Regions from separate parts of the Massilia sp. LMS1-1-1.1 genome, predicted to be linked through region 2. Evidence: predicted binding sites of a transcription regulator. Region 2 holds the regulator's gene; the other holds the start of a gene.
The links. Region 2 encodes NrdR, which represses ribonucleotide reductase genes. Its sites were predicted from a motif close to CACNANATNTNGTG; they were not measured.

Region 1 (7,727 bases), on a different contig from region 2:
GGCGCCATTCCCGAAGCGCTGATGGAAGCGGAATTTTTCGGCTGCCGCCCGGGCGCCTATACGGGCGCGCTGCACGAACGCCAGGGTTTGTTCCAGGCGGCTCATGGCGGCAGCCTGCTGCTCGATGAAGTGGACGATCTGCCGCTGGCCATGCAGGTAAAACTGTTGCGTGTGCTGCAGGAGCGCCGCGTGCGCAAGCTGGGCGGCAGTAGCGACGAAGCCGTCGACGTGCGCATCCTGTGCGCCAGCCAGCATGGCCTGGCGCGCGGCGTGGCCGCCGGCACGTTTCGCCAGGACCTGTTTTACCGCCTGCATGTGATCGAGCTGGCGCTGCCGCCGCTGCGCGAGCGGCGCGGCGATCTGCAGGTATTATGTGAGGTGATCCTCGCGCGCCTGTCGCCACGCCGGGCCGTGAGCCTGGCGCCGCCCGTGCTGGCGGCCCTGGCCGCGTATGCGTTTCCCGGCAATGTGCGCGAACTGGAAAACGTGCTGGAGCGGGCGCTGGCCTTTGCCGACGGCGGCGTGATCGCGCTCGACGGGCTGGCCTTGCCATCCACGGCGGGCACTATGCCTTTGCGGGCGGCGCCGGCATTGCCGGACTTGCCGGAACGGCAACTATGCCTGCCCGGCATGGCCGCGCATGGCGTGGGCCCCGTCCTGCCGCTCGACGTGTATTTGCGCCAGGCCGAGCGCGACATGATCATGCTGGCGCTGGTGCAGGCGCGCTACCACCGGGCACGGGCGGCGCGCCAGCTGGGCTTGAGCGTGCGCCAGTTGCGTTACCGCATGCAGAAATTGACGATACAGGAAGCTTTACTTGATGAGCGTATGGACGATAGATGAAGACGGCTGGTGCGACGGTGCGCTGCGCTATGACTCGCCGCACCACGATGCGCGCCCGGACGGTACGCAAGTCGACTTGCTGGTGATCCATAACATCAGCTTGCCGGGCGGCCACTTTGGCGGGCCGCATGTGTCGGACTTGTTTACGGGCCGGGTAGATTATAATGCCGATCCTTCTTTCGCCGACCTGCGTGGCTTGCAGGTGTCGGCGCACTTTTTTGTGCGGCGCGATGGTGCGCTGCTGCAATATGTTTCTACTGATCAACGTGCTTGGCATGCGGGCGCGTCCATGTTCGAAGGACGCCCGCAGTGCAATGGCTATTCCATCGGTATCGAAATGGAAGGCGCGGACGATGTGCCCTTCCAGCGGCGGCAATACCATGTGCTGGCGGCGCTGACGGCGGCGCTGGTGGCGCGCTACGGGCTGTCGCAGGTGCGCGGGCACGAGCATATCGCGCCGGGGAGGAAGACGGATCCGGGGCCGTTTTTTGACTGGCATTTTTATCAAAAATGCTGGTTGGAAACCTTGCGCGGGCAGCCTGCGTTAGCGCTTACTTCGCGGGGATTGGGCTTTCCATCCACACCCTGAAAAGTCAACCGAAATCGTATATGAAAATACAAAAAATTACGCCGACGGATGCCGGAAAACTATTGCATCACCCTCCGATGGGTACTACAATTAGTGCAGAAGTTGGATGTAGAGACTATATGTAGTGCCATCACAGACGTTTTCAGAATTATTGTCAAAGCTACCCGGATTGCTGATAAAGCACTGGAACTGGCGGTTTATCACCCTTGATCGTGTTTCGCGCCAGCCGGGCAGTGCGGTGTGGCGAGATGGATACTGAGCTGTTTTATGCACTATGAATTTACTATTTAGCAACAAATACCTGAAGAAACCCTGACCATCGGGCGTTCTATTCAACAACACACGCGGCAGCAAAACTGCAGGCTGACTTTAGCTGACAACGGGAGCTTCAATGCAATCACCACAAGATATTTCCATCCATCCAACGCCAGTATCGCCAGCGCCAGGCGCGGCCAACAGCGTGGCGAGCACGGGCGCGGCATTGGGCGACTATCGCATCATCCGCCGCAACGGCGCAGTGGTGGCATTTGAGCCTTCGAAGATCGCCATCGCCATGACCAAGGCGTTTTTGGCCGTTAACGGCGGCCAGGGCGCCGCCTCGGCGCGCATCCGCGAACTGGTGGAACAACTGACGGACGGCGTCGTCGCCGCGCTGGTGCGCCGCCATCCGGGTGGCGGCACCTTCCATATCGAAGACGTGCAAGACCAGGTGGAACTGTCGCTGATGCGTTCGGGCGAGCACGACGTGGCGCGTGCCTACGTGCTGTACCGCGCCAAGCACATGGAAGAGCGCCGTTTGCAGAAGGAAGCGCAAGGCGCGTCCGCGCAAGTGACCGCGCCCCAGCTGAACGTCACCGACAACGGCGTGCGCCGCCTGCTGGACATGCAGGAAGTGCGCGATCTGATCAACGCCGCCTGCGCCGGCCTGGAAAAGCACGTCGATGCCGACGCCATCCTGGCTGAAACCGTGAAAAACCTGTACGACGGCGTGCCTGTCGAAGAGCTGCACAAGTCGGCCATCCTGGCGGCGCGCGCGCTGATGGAAAAAGATCCGGCCTACAGCCAGGTCACGGCCCGCATCCTGCTGCACACGGTGCGCAAGGAAGTGTTCGGCAAGGAAGTGCCGCAAGCGGCCGCTGCCGCCGAATACCTGACGTATTTCCCGCAATACATTGCCAAGGGTATCGCCGCTGAGCTGCTGAACCCGGTACTTGCCAGTTTCGACCTGGAGCGCCTGGCGAAAGCCATCGTCGCCGACCGCGACTTGCAGTTCGGCTACATCGGCCTGCAAACCCTGTACGACCGCTACTTCCTGCACATCCAGGACGTGCGCATCGAAATGCCGCAGGCGTTCTACATGCGCGTGGCCATGGGCCTGGCGCTGAACGAAGCGGACCGCGAAGCGCGCGCCATCGAGTTCTACAGCCTGCTGTCCTCGTTCGACTTCATGAGCTCGACGCCGACCCTGTTCAATTCGGGCACCCTGCGCTCGCAGCTGTCGTCGTGCTACCTGAGCACCGTCTCCGATGACCTGGAAGGCATCTACGACGCCATCAAGGACAATGCGCTGCTGGCCAAGTTCGCCGGCGGCCTGGGCAACGACTGGACGCCAGTGCGCGCCCTGGGCGCCCACATCAAGGGCACCAACGGCAAGTCGCAAGGCGTGGTGCCGTTCCTGAAAGTGGTCAACGACACGGCCGTGGCAGTCAACCAGGGCGGCAAGCGCAAGGGCGCCGTCTGCGCCTACCTGGAAACCTGGCACATGGATATCGAGGAATTCCTCGACCTGCGCAAGAACACGGGCGACGACCGCCGCCGCACGCACGACATGAACACGGCGAACTGGATTCCCGACATGTTCATGAAGCGCGTCATGGAAAAAGGCGATTGGACCCTGTTCTCGCCATCGGACACGCCAGACCTGCACGACAAGGTCGGCAAGGCGTTTGAACAGGCTTACCTGGGCTACGAAGCCAAGGCCGCCGCCGGCGAAATCCGCGTCTTCAAGAAGATCGCCGCGCTGGACCTGTGGCGCAAGATGCTGTCGATGCTGTTTGAAACGGGCCACCCATGGATCACGTTCAAGGATCCTTGCAACATCCGCAGCCCGCAGTCGCACGTCGGCGTCGTCCACAGCTCGAATCTGTGCACGGAAATCACGCTGAACACGGGTCCTGACGAAATCGCCGTCTGCAACCTCGGTTCCGTCAACATGCCGGCGCACATGAAGGAAGGCAAGCTCGATCACGTCAAGCTGGCCAAGACCATCCGCACCGCCATGCGCATGCTCGACAACGTCATCGACATCAATTACTACGCCGTCGACAAGGCGCGCAATTCGAACATGCGCCACCGTCCGGTCGGCATGGGCGTGATGGGCTTCCAGGACTGCCTGCACATGATGCGCGTGCCGTTCGCCTCGGACGCCGCCGTATCGTTTGCCGACACCTCGATGGAAGCCGTCTGCTACTACGCCTACCTGGCGTCGACGGAACTGGCCGAAGAGCGCGGCCGCTATGAGTCGTACGCCGGTTCGCTGTGGGACCGCGGCATCCTGCCGCAGGATTCGGTGAAACTGCTGGCCGAAGAGCGCGGCGGCTACCTGGAAGTCGATTCCTCGTCGGCCATGGACTGGACCCCGGTGCGCGAACGCATCGCCAAGTTCGGCATGCGCAACTCGAACTGCGTGGCGATCGCCCCGACGGCGACGATTTCGAACATCATCGGCGTGTCGGCCTGTATCGAGCCGACGTTCCAGAACCTGTACGTGAAATCGAACCTGTCGGGCGAATTCACCGAGATCAACGGCTACCTGGTGCGCGACCTGAAGGCGCGCGACCTGTGGGATGAAGTCATGATCTCGGACCTGAAGTACTTCGACGGCTCGCTGGTGAAGATCGACCGCATCCCGCAAGACCTGCGCGATATCTACGCCACCGCCTTTGAAGTGTCGCCAAGCTGGCTGGTGGAAGCGGCTTCGCGTCGCCAGAAGTGGATCGACCAGGCCCAGTCGCTGAACATCTACATGGCTGGCGCATCGGGCAAGAAACTGGACGAAACCTACAAGCTGGCATGGCTGCGTGGCCTGAAAACCACGTACTACCTGCGTACCATCGCCGCTACCCACATGGAGAAATCGACCTCCAAGACGGGCGCCCTGAACGCCGTGGCAGTCGATGGCGGCATGTCGGCCAGCGCGCAAAGCGCCCAGGCAGCGGCCGTGGCGGCAGCAGCGGTGGCCGTGGCGCCAGTGGTGGCAGCGGCAGCGGACGACGCCGATGGCGAAGCCTGCTACCTGCGCCCAGGTGATGACGGTTTCGAAGAGTGCGAAGCCTGCCAATAAGATTTTAGTTGTCAGCCCGGAGCGTCTGGGCTGATTCAATGTTGTCAATGTCCGCATTGTCCGATTCAACGGGCCTGTTGCGGACCGCCGGCTCGCCGGCATGGAAAGGAAGAAGAATATGTCGTTGTCATGGGATGATGAAACCACGTCGGCAGCTGTGCCGCGTCCGGCGCAGCAAGCGCCATTGGGTAATACCGAATTGAACCTGCCGGCAGGTGCCGAGCCGTCCGAAGCGAACGCCGAGCAAGTGGCGCGCCGCGTGAATGCGGACGACAAGCGCATCATCAATGGCAAGACGGACGTCAACCAGCTGGTGCCGTTCAAGTACAAATGGGCGTGGGACAAATACCTGGCCGGCTGCGCCAACCACTGGATGCCGCAGGAAGTGAACATGCAGCGCGATATCGAGCTGTGGAAAAACCCGAACGGCCTGACGGACGACGAGCGCCGCCTGGTCAAGCGCAACCTGGGCTTCTTCGTGACGGCCGACTCGCTGGCTGCCAACAACATCGTGTTGGGTACCTACCGCCACATCACGGCGCCCGAGTGCCGCCAGTACCTGCTGCGCCAGGCGTTCGAGGAAGCGATCCACACGCACGCTTACCAGTACATCGTCGAATCGCTGGGCCTGGACGAAGGCGAGATCTTCAACGCCTACAACGAAGTCAAGTCGATCCGCGACAAGGATGAGTTCCTGATCCCGTTCATCAACACCCTGACCGACCCGGCATTCGTCACCGGCACGGTGGAAAACGATCAGAAGCTGCTCAAATCGCTGATCGTGTTTGCCTGCCTGATGGAAGGCCTGTTCTTCTACGTTGGCTTCACGCAGATCCTGGCGCTGGGCCGCCAGAACAAGATGATGGGCGCGGCGGAACAGTACCAGTACATCCTGCGCGACGAATCGATGCACTGCAACTTCGGCATCGACTTGATCAACACGATCAAGATGGAAAACCCGCAGCTGTGGACGGCCGAATTCCGCGAAGAGATTAAAGTGTTGTTCATGCAGGCCGTGGAACTGGAATACGCATACGCGGAAGACACCATGCCGCGCGGCGTACTGGGTCTGAACGCGCCGATGTTCAAGGGCTATTTGCGCTTCATCGCCAACCGCCGCGCGCAGCAGATCGGCATCGAGCCGCTGTTCGCCCAGGAAGAAAATCCATTCCCGTGGATGAGCGAAATGATCGACATGAAGAAGGAACGCAACTTCTTCGAGACGCGCGTGACGGAATACCAGACCGGCGGCGCGCTGAACTGGGAATAAGCCAGCCAATAGCGTCACAAGCAATATGACAAAGGCCTCGCGGATGCGGGGCCTTTTGCTATCTGGAGAGCTGACTGCACCTGGCTCACATGGTCGGGATGGTGCCGCCCGTGATCAGCACACGCTTGTCCTTGAAATCGGTATTCATGCGCTGATCTCCAGGGTCTGGATGCGGTTGTCGGCGAGCGTGAAGGCAAAGCGCAGCGCCAGCGGGCTGCCGGGGAAACTGCCGCTGACGCTGCCGGTGACCACGCAGCGCGCGCCCTGGGTGTCTGCCGAGATGGGGCTGACGGTGGCGCCGTATTGCTGGCTGCCAGCTTCTTTCCAGGCCTGGATGGCGGCATGGCCCGCGTGGGTCCTGCCTTCGTCGTGAACGGAGCCATCGGCGGCGAAGCACTGCGCCACGGCGTTGCTATCGTGATGGTTGTCGGCGCTAAAGTAGTCGCCGACGATGGCCGGCATGAGGAGAGACATGGTGCTTCCTTTCGGTGGAGAGGTAGGGAGCAACCATCATATGGCGTTCAATTGCAGAGAAAAAGTAGCGTAGGGGTGATAGGCTTTACACTTCAGGTTCATTATTGGCGGCGTGATCGCGCATGAAAAATAACTCTCTCGATGGCATCCGTACCTTTCTTGCGGTCGCCGAGCGCAAAAGTTTCAGCGCCGCGGCACTGCAGCTTGGCGTGACGGTGACGGCCGTCAGCAAGGCGGTCAAGGTGATGGAGCGCCAGCATGGCGTGCTGCTCTTCAAGCGCAATACGCGCAATGTCGCCTTCACCGAAGCCGGCGCTGGCCTGTACGCCAGCCTGGCCGGCGCCACCCGGCAAATCGATGACGCCTTCGCCGCGCTGACCATGTTTCGCGACCGGCCCGCCGGCCATTTGCGGCTGACGGTGCCGCGCGCGCTGGGTGCGCTGGTCATGCGCGCATTGATACCGCGTTTTCGCAGCAGCTATCCTGACGTGACCATCGACCTGTCGCTTGACGATGGCGCCGTCGATCTGCTGGCGCATGGTTACGATGCCGGCATCCGCCTGGGACAGTCGGTGGAGCAGGAGATGGTGGCCGTGCGCCTGACGGGCGACTTGCGCTGGTCCGTGGTTGGCGCGCCCGGCTACCTCGAGCGGAAAGGGCGGCCGCTGATTCCGGAAGACCTGATGCGCCACGACACGCTGGCCTACCGCTTCCACACTTCCGGCGCCTTGCACCGCTGGCGCTTTGTGCGCGATGGCGAAGAATTTCTGGTGGAAACGGGCGCGCCCCTGGTCGTCAACGACACCACGCTGATCGCCGATTTCGCGCGCTCGGGTCTGGGCCTGGCGTATATGCCTGACGTGGAAATCGAAGCTGACCTGGCCAGCGGCAGCTTGCTGCGGGTGCTGGAAAACTACGTGCCGACGACGAGTGGATTGTTCCTGTATTTTCCAGCGCGTACCCAGAGTCAGCCCAAACTGCGCGCCTTCATCGATACGGCGCTGGCGCTCTCCCGGCCCGCGTCTTCCGGCGATACGCGCTAGCCTCGCCTGCTTTTTCCAGCCTGGTGCCATCATCCTGAGTACCGGCTGCGGCATCGCACGCCGCGTTTTTTTCGCGCTGCTTTTTCATGAGGTGCAGTGGCGTGGTGGCGCAGAAAAGTGCGGCCATTTTTTCGCCGCATCGCGCGCGCCGCGACGCATTTTTTT
Region 2 (7,727 bases):
GCGCCAGCACTTCCGCCGTGGCCGCCGCGCCGTCAAGCAGCGGGCCAGGGCTGTAGTGAGTGCTCGCAGCGGCTGGCGCAGCGCGCAGCAGCGCTTGCGGCAGATAGGCAAACAATTCGCTGCCCGTACGCGCATCGAACGCATGCAGCAAGCCATCGTTGGCGCCCAGGTACAGCATTTTTCGCCGCTGCAGCAGCGCCTTGCGGTGCACGCCATAGCCGGCCCCCGGCATGCCCGGCCCCGGCGCGCCCACGTACAGCAGATTGCCATGCGGCGCGGCACCCAGGCTGCCTGAGCGGCGCCGCAGGAAGCCGCCCGGCTGGCCCACCTCGTGCGTGCGCTGGCCCAGCAGATACGCCAGGCGCTCCTCGCCCCGGCCATCGCCGCCGTCGAATGCGCCGCGCTGCTCCGTATCGAGCCCCTTCCAGGACAACGGCATCAAGGTACCCTTGGCGTCGAGCGTGTAGACGGGACGCAAGGCCGGCGGCGGTCCATCCGGCACGGGCTTATCCAGTCCGCCGGCGCGCCACCATGGCTTGCCGGGAAGCACTGCGCCATCTGCGCCCATGGCAAACGCGGTGCGCGACACGGTCATGCCGCCATCGGCCAGGCCCAGCTGCGTCTGGAACCAGTATGCCTCTTCCGTGCCGCTGGCCAGCGCCATCAGGGCCGGCCCCGCGAGCGTCGCCGGCAAGGTAGCCTTGTCGGCGGCCACAAAGGCTGCGCGCAGTCCCGCGATCAGGGCGGCCGGATCGCTGCCGGACAAATAATGGGCGGGCCAGCGGCCATCCAGGCTCCACTCGTCCAGCGCATTGCCCGTCGCGCTCTTGAACGGGTTGGCGTCGCCATTCGCATCGAGAAAGCCGCCATATTTGGCCGCCAGTAGCAGTGGTGTGGTGGCGGGCACGCCAGCCGGATCGCCCCGGCGCAAGTCGCCTGCGTAGTGCTCGACCTTGGCAACGCCGTCGGTCTTGCCGCCGGGACGCAAGGCCTGCACATGCGACCAGTAAGCCAGCCCCGCCGCATGGTAGCTGGCGCCGCCCACCCCGTCGGCCAGCAATTCCAGTGCCGCCAGGTCCGGCCGTGGCGCGGGATTGCCGGGTGTGCCGCCACTTTCCAGGCTGCCCACCGCATGCGTCCACACCATCGCGTCGAACGGCGGCGGCGCAAAGCCATCGGCGGCGCGTGCACGGTCGCCGTTGGATGCAGGAGCCACAGGAACATTGCCGGGCACATAGCGGTCGCCCGCCATGCCCGCGTCGCCGAGGCTGACAACGATGTGGCGCTGGCAATTGGCCGTTTGCGGATCGCTCCATGAGGTCACGACCGGCAAGCCGTCGTCGATGGCAGGCGGGGCCGTGGCGGGTGGCACGACGGCGCTCGCTTGCCTTCCCTGCAGGTAACGCAGCGATTCGTACAGCAATTCAGCCAGCGGTGCTGCCTTCGCGTACGCGCCCGGATACCCGGCATTGCCGCGGCCGAGGCCATTGATGTAAGCGGTCACCCCGCCGCCAGAGCCTGCGCTTTGGACTAGGTACACGCCGTTGGCGGGATTCCACTCGGCGTCGGCATTGTCTTGCGGCATAAACTCGGGCGCCGTCCAACGCTGCCTGCCCACGTGGGCCAGCGGCGCGCGTAGCACGCCGCCATACACGGGGCCGGCGTTGCCGGACGCGCCGTTCAAATGGCCAAACACGCCCACGCGTACCCTGCCGCCATGGCGCTGCACGGCGCCCACCGGCTTGTAGTTCTTGCCATACGCAAGGCACAAGTCGTCGCGCAGCGGCCCTTCTTCCGTGTCGCAAACGCGCACGCGCGCGAGGAACACGCCGTGCGTGGCTGCAGTGCCGGGCGCATCGCAATTGCCGCCCGGGGGCAGACTGGCGTCGCCGAACAGCAGGCGATTACGGCAGGAAACGATGGCCAATTGCGCCAGCGCAAACGGCGTCGCGGCCGCCACGCCTGTCTGCAGTATCTTGCGCGGGAAAAAGACGGGGTGGGCAAAGAAATCGATGGAGCTGTCGGCATCGGGCAAATAGGCGCGCTGCAGCACCGTCTTGCGCACTTCGTCGATGACGCGGTCGCCGCCCGTCAGCGCATAGCGCACGATGTCGAGCATGCTGGCGCTGGCCCAGTTGAGAAAATTGCCGCTGAAACTGTCGCCGCCGCAGCCATGCAAGGCATCGGCCGGTTTCAGCACGGAGAAGTAAGCGGTCGCTACGCGCAAGTCCGGCAGCATGACGCCGTCCTTGCTCCGGTACGGATAGCTGTAGCACATGCGCGCATGGAAGTACCCTGCGTATTCGCGCTGCGGCGCATAGTCGCCCCCATGCGCGGCAGCGGCGGCAGCGTGCGTGAGGGACAGGTTGAGCAGCAGATTCGGCGGCACCCTGGCGCCGTACAAACCCGCGTCGGCCCGCGCCAGCACCACGGGAGGAGCGGCCGCGATGGCGGCGCCGCAAGCCAAGCAAACGAGGCCGACCAGCAGCGGCCAGATGTACCAAGGCGCCCTCATGGCCCCGCTCCCACCGCCTGCTTGCGATAATAACTTTGCAGCACGACTTGCGTGCTTTCCTGCGCGCCAAAACCGATGGCCGTGATGCGGTACACATAGCTTTCCGTGGCCATGCCGCCGGCCGCTGCCGTGGCCTGCGCGCCGGGCGGGTGAAACGGCAGCAGTTCGATCAGGTAGCGGGGCCGGCGCGACGGCAAAAAACCCTGCCCCGTCTGCATGACGGCGCCCGTAAACTGGCCATACGGCACCGCGCGGCTGCCAGCGTCGGCACCATCGAGATCCGTACTTAGCCAGAGCGGCGGCGCGTCCGGCGCCGCAGGCAGGCACAGGCCCAGTGCGCCTCCCTCGCCGCACCCGTCCGCAAACCCTGCCGCACTGCCTGGCGCGAAGAGGCTGCTGCGTCCGGGCGCACCAGGTAAACCTTCGATATCGTTCTGCGCATCCACCAATGCCTCCTCCGCCGCCTGAAACGCGATCTGCCGGTCGCGCTCGCCGCGTGCCGCCTTTTCGCCCTGCAAGGCCATCTGCGCCGCCGATATGCCCAGCAGCAAGATGATCACCAGCAGGCACAGCACATACACGAGGGTGGCGCCACCGTGGCGTACGCAAGTTGGGCACCACGGTTTGCAACGGCGGATGCCACTGCCTGCCATCGCGCTGCCCGCCTAGGCCGGCCCGTTGCGCAGCATGATGCTCGTCTGCACCAGTTGCCGCAGCCGCGAGCGCGTCGCGGCGGGCAAGGAGGCGCGCGCGATGCGCACGCCCGTGTCGCCGGCGCCGTGCGCCTCGGCATACGCCTTGCCGAACAGGTCGAACTGCGCCGGCCCCAGTTCCGCCATCTTGTCCGCCTGGCCCGCCTCGCCATGCAGCAGCAGGGCCACGCGCACGCTGGCCACGCGCTTCCAGTGCGTGCGCCGGTGCAGATCGCGCTGGCGCGCCGCCGCATCCGCCCCCTCCAGCACCAGCGCCGCATCGTAGGCCTCGAGCGCGCTGGCGTTGACATAGCGGTTCGCCACGCCGTCGGGCGGCGTGTCCGTGTCGAGGCCATACAGCACCTGAAAACCGTCGACGCCGCGAATGATGGCGTCCGCGCCCCAGCCGTTCTCGCCACGGTATTTGCAGCGCAACTCGCCCTCGCCATCGGCACCTTGTGCCACATAGAAAATGCTCCAGCCCCGCTGCGCCTCCGTTTGCGCGGCACCCACGCCGAAGCCCGCGCAATTGAGCACGGAGCCGTCACCGCCCTCTTCCTTGCCGGCGCCGTAATAGCGCAGGGCCAGCACATCGCTGCCGTGGAGGGCGCCGGGCAGCGCACCGCTGATGCCCTCGCTGTTCTTGCCCAGGCTGCGCGCATCGAGTCCCGCCACATTCGCGCTGTCGTCATCGGCATGGGCGACGGGCGCGGCGCTGCTGTCCCAATTCACGTACGCCGTCTGGCGCACGGCGCGGGCGATGGTGTCGAGCGCATAGCGGCCGTTGTCATCGAGCCGCGCACTGGCGGACTGGTCGCCATAACTGCCGCTGGCCGCCAGCAGCACGCTACTGGCGGCCAGCATCAGCAGCGCGCCCAGCGACAGGGCCACCAGCAATTCGACCAGGCTCATGCCGCGATGCCGATACAGGACCTCGCTCATGCACCGCCTCCGCCCAGCTGGAATGCCAGCCTGGGCAGCGACTCGCCTGCCGCATTCACGGCGGGCGAGCCATCGGGCAGGCGGCCGCGCCAGCCCAGCTTGATGACGATGGGTGCGCCCTTGCCGCCGCTGCACGCCCACTGCAAGCCTTGGGCGGCGGCATCCCATGCGGAAGTGTCGCGGCAGATATGCAGGCGCGCGTCGGGCAAGGCCGCATGCAGCCGCTGCTTCCATTCGGCGATATCGAATTGCGCCAGTTCGGCCGCGCTGCAGACAGTTGCGCCGAAGCAGTCGGGCGCACCGCCGCCTGCTTCGGCGTCGTCCGCCGCCGCGTAGGCCACGTTCAGGTAGGGATTGCCCGTATCGGGGCCATTCATGAGCACGCTGTTCGCGCGCATGCGTTCTGCCATACCTGCAGCCAGTTGCACGCCCGCCGACAACAGCGCCGACTCATGGCGCGCGCGCAGGGAGTGCAGTTGCAGGATGCTGGCGCCCAGCAGACCCAGCGCCAGCAGCAGCAGCGACACGAGCACCTCGACGAGGCTGCTGCCACCGGCAGGAAACATAGTGCGACCGCCATTGCGCATGCGCTACTCCCTTCCGCAGAAAGAGTCGCAGGAACAGGCGGCCCAGCTACAAGATAGGCGCGCGCAAAAAGCCGGGTCTGCGCTGGCGCAAACAACACGGCAATAAGATGGGAAGAACAGCGGTGGGATTGATCAGGCCGCTTGCCAGGCGAACCTTGACGTGGTGAACGTCAGAGCAAGCGTCAGGGCTTGCGCGCCTGCCCCACTTCGGCGATCGCATCCTGGAATTCGGCCAGGTCTTCGAAATTCTTGTAGACGGAAGCGAAGCGGATGTAGGCGATCTTGTCGAGGCGCTTCAATTCTTGCATGACGAGTTCGCCGATATAGCCGGAATCGACTTCGCGCAAGCCGCTGGTCAGCAGTTTTTCCTGGATGGACGCGATGGCCGTATCCACGGAGGCGGCCGCAACGGGACGCTTGCGCAAGGCCAGCATCAGACTGCCGCGCAACTTATCCGCAGCGAACTCCGTCCGGCTGCCATTCTTTTTGACGACGGCCGGCATGATAAGTTCAATCCGTTCGTACGTGGTAAAACGCTTGTCGCATTTGCCGCAGCGGCGGCGGCGCCGAATGGCATCCCCTTCCTCCGATACGCGCGTATCGAGAACCTGGGTGTCGCCGTGCTGGCAAAATGGACATTTCATGGGCTGGCTACAACTTTATAGTAATAATTACGGGAAATCGCCGCCCTTGTACAAAGGGCGCCCGAATCACTCCGGGCGCCCTTGGGCACGAAGGAATGTGTCATACAGAATCTTACTCCGTATGACACATTCTGGACAAATTATTATGCGGCGTACACAGGGTGCGCGTCGGCCAGTACTTTCACGGCCGCTTTCACGCGCTCGATGGTGGCGGCGTCATGCGGATTGTCCAGCACGTCGGCGATCAGGTTGCCCACTTCTTCCGCTTGCGCTTCCTTGAAACCGCGCGTCGTCATCGCCGGGCTGCCCAGGCGGATGCCCGAGGTGACGAATGGTTTTTGCGGGTCGTTCGGGATACCGTTCTTGTTGCAGGTGATGTGCGCGGAACCGAGGATGGCTTCGGCTTCCTTGCCCGTCAGGTTCTTGGCGCGCAGGTCGACCAGCATGACGTGCGATTCGGTACCACCGGAAACAATGCGCAGGCCGCGCTTGATCAGGGTTTTCGCCAGCACGTCGGCGTTCTTGATCACTTGCTTCTGGTATTCGACGAATTCAGGGCTCAGTGCTTCCTTGAAGGCGACGGCCTTGCCGGCGATCACGTGCATCAGCGGGCCGCCCTGGATGCCAGGGAAGATGGCCGAGTTGATGGCTTTTTCGTGTTCGGCCTTCATCAGGATGATGCCGCCGCGCGGGCCACGCAGCGATTTGTGCGTGGTCGAGGTGACGAAGTCGGCGAACGGCACCGGGTTCGGGTACAGGCCGGCGGCGATCAGGCCGGCGTAGTGGGCCATGTCGACCATGAAGTAGGCGCCAACTTCCTTGGCGATCTTGCTGAAGCGTTCGAAGTCGATCTTTTTCGAGAATGCGGACGCGCCGGCGATGATCAGCTTCGGCTTGCGTTCGCGGGCCAGGCGCTCCATTGCCTCGTAGTCGATGTCTTCTTCCGGCGTCAAACCGTAGGACACGACGTCAAACCATTTGCCGGACATGTTCAGCGGCATGCCGTGGGTCAGGTGGCCGCCTTCGGCCAGCGACATACCCATGATCAGGTCGCCTGGTTTCAACATGGCAAAGAACACGCCCTGGTTCGCTTGCGAGCCGGAGTTCGGCTGCACGTTCGCGCATTCGGCGCCAAACAGCTGTTTCACACGGTCGATGGCCAGTTGCTCGGCCACATCGACGTATTCGCAGCCACCGTAGTAGCGCTTGCCTGGATAACCTTCGGCGTACTTGTTCGTCAGCTGCGAGCCTTGCGCTTCCATTACGGCTGGCGACGTGTAGTTTTCCGACGCGATCAGTTCGATGTGATCGTGCTGGCGCGTGTTCTCTTTTTGAATGACGGCGAACAATTCAGGATCGACGTTGGCGAGGGTGTGATCTTTTGCAAACATGTAAAAACTCCAAGTATGAGGGTGCTTGTACTGGCAGATTGGATCGAATGAGGGGAGCCGACGTTAAGTGAATAACAACATTGGACAGGCAGCCTCTTCGTGCTTTTCCATAGTGGCTACCCAGGCGAACGGCTGATGAAAAATCTCACGTTTCCCGGTGGGTGCCCACCTTTCGCCGGTTTGCCGATCACCATCCATGGAGATCGCCCGACTTTTCGCCAGTCACGTGAGACGTAATGGAATGCAAATTGTAAGTTAAGTGCCGAAATTGAGCAAGGAATGCAACCGTGCGGCTATAATCGCCGCGCGCCACCGCAGCCCGGACATGGCCACAGGCCGCCCGGAGCATGCCTGTAGCTCTTAAGCTGGACTTAAACCTGGTCATGGCTTGTAAGCGTATGTTACGAAGCTTGCCATTGCACACGCCAGATTTACAATGCTGCGGTGCAACTTATATGCAGCTTTTGCATGGCTTTCCAGCAAGCGCCCACAGTCACAAGAAGAAAAATCGCGTAAAATGTTGCTCAATCTCACTACTGGCGCAATAAACATGCCTTCAGTCTTTACCTGGAACGTACGTGTCTACTATGAAGACACCGACGCCGGCGGCATCGTCTATTACGCTAACTACCTGAAATTCTTCGAGCGCGCGCGCACCGAATGGCTGCGCGCCATCGACGTGGGCCAGCAGGAATTGCTGGAGCAGCATGACGCGATGTTCGTTGTCAAAAGCGTTAACGCCGACTATCATGCGCCAGCCAGGCTCGATGACACGGTAAGATTGACATTAAGTATAGAGAAAATGGGGCGCGCCTCCATCGTTTTCCTGCAACAAGCCTGGTGCGGCGACTGCCTGCTCAACACGGCACGCGTCAAGATCGGCTGCGTCGATTCGGCACTGCGCCCGCGCGCCGTGCCCGATGCGGTAGCGGCCCGCATGCGCGCTGCCTGAACCC

Region 1: MRBLMS1_RS20380 (ribonucleoside-diphosphate reductase subunit alpha) is a predicted target of NrdR. The motif match lies at 1,546-1,559, and genes of this name have one in related genera.

What each region holds. Positions count from the first base shown of each region.
Region 1 covers NZ_JBFPNG010000034.1:342,944-350,670, reverse strand. Annotated here, with positions in the region: gene MRBLMS1_RS20390 (sigma 54-interacting transcriptional regulator) at 1-843, shown strand, start outside; gene ampD (1,6-anhydro-N-acetylmuramyl-L-alanine amidase AmpD) at 821-1,432, shown strand; gene MRBLMS1_RS20380 (ribonucleoside-diphosphate reductase subunit alpha) at 1,824-4,775, shown strand; gene MRBLMS1_RS20375 (ribonucleotide-diphosphate reductase subunit beta) at 4,894-6,045, shown strand; gene MRBLMS1_RS20370 (nuclear transport factor 2 family protein) at 6,190-6,519, opposite strand; gene MRBLMS1_RS20365 (LysR family transcriptional regulator) at 6,642-7,562, shown strand.
Region 2 covers NZ_JBFPNG010000002.1:46,295-54,021, forward strand. Annotated here, with positions in the region: gene MRBLMS1_RS09125 (pilus assembly protein) at 1-2,515, opposite strand, end outside; gene MRBLMS1_RS09130 (pilus assembly PilX family protein) at 2,512-3,168, opposite strand; gene MRBLMS1_RS09135 (PilW family protein) at 3,181-4,149, opposite strand; gene pilV (type IV pilus modification protein PilV) at 4,146-4,715, opposite strand; gene nrdR (transcriptional regulator NrdR) at 4,919-5,380, opposite strand; gene glyA (serine hydroxymethyltransferase) at 5,524-6,771, opposite strand; ZMP/ZTP riboswitch at 6,883-7,007, opposite strand; gene ybgC (tol-pal system-associated acyl-CoA thioesterase) at 7,322-7,723, shown strand.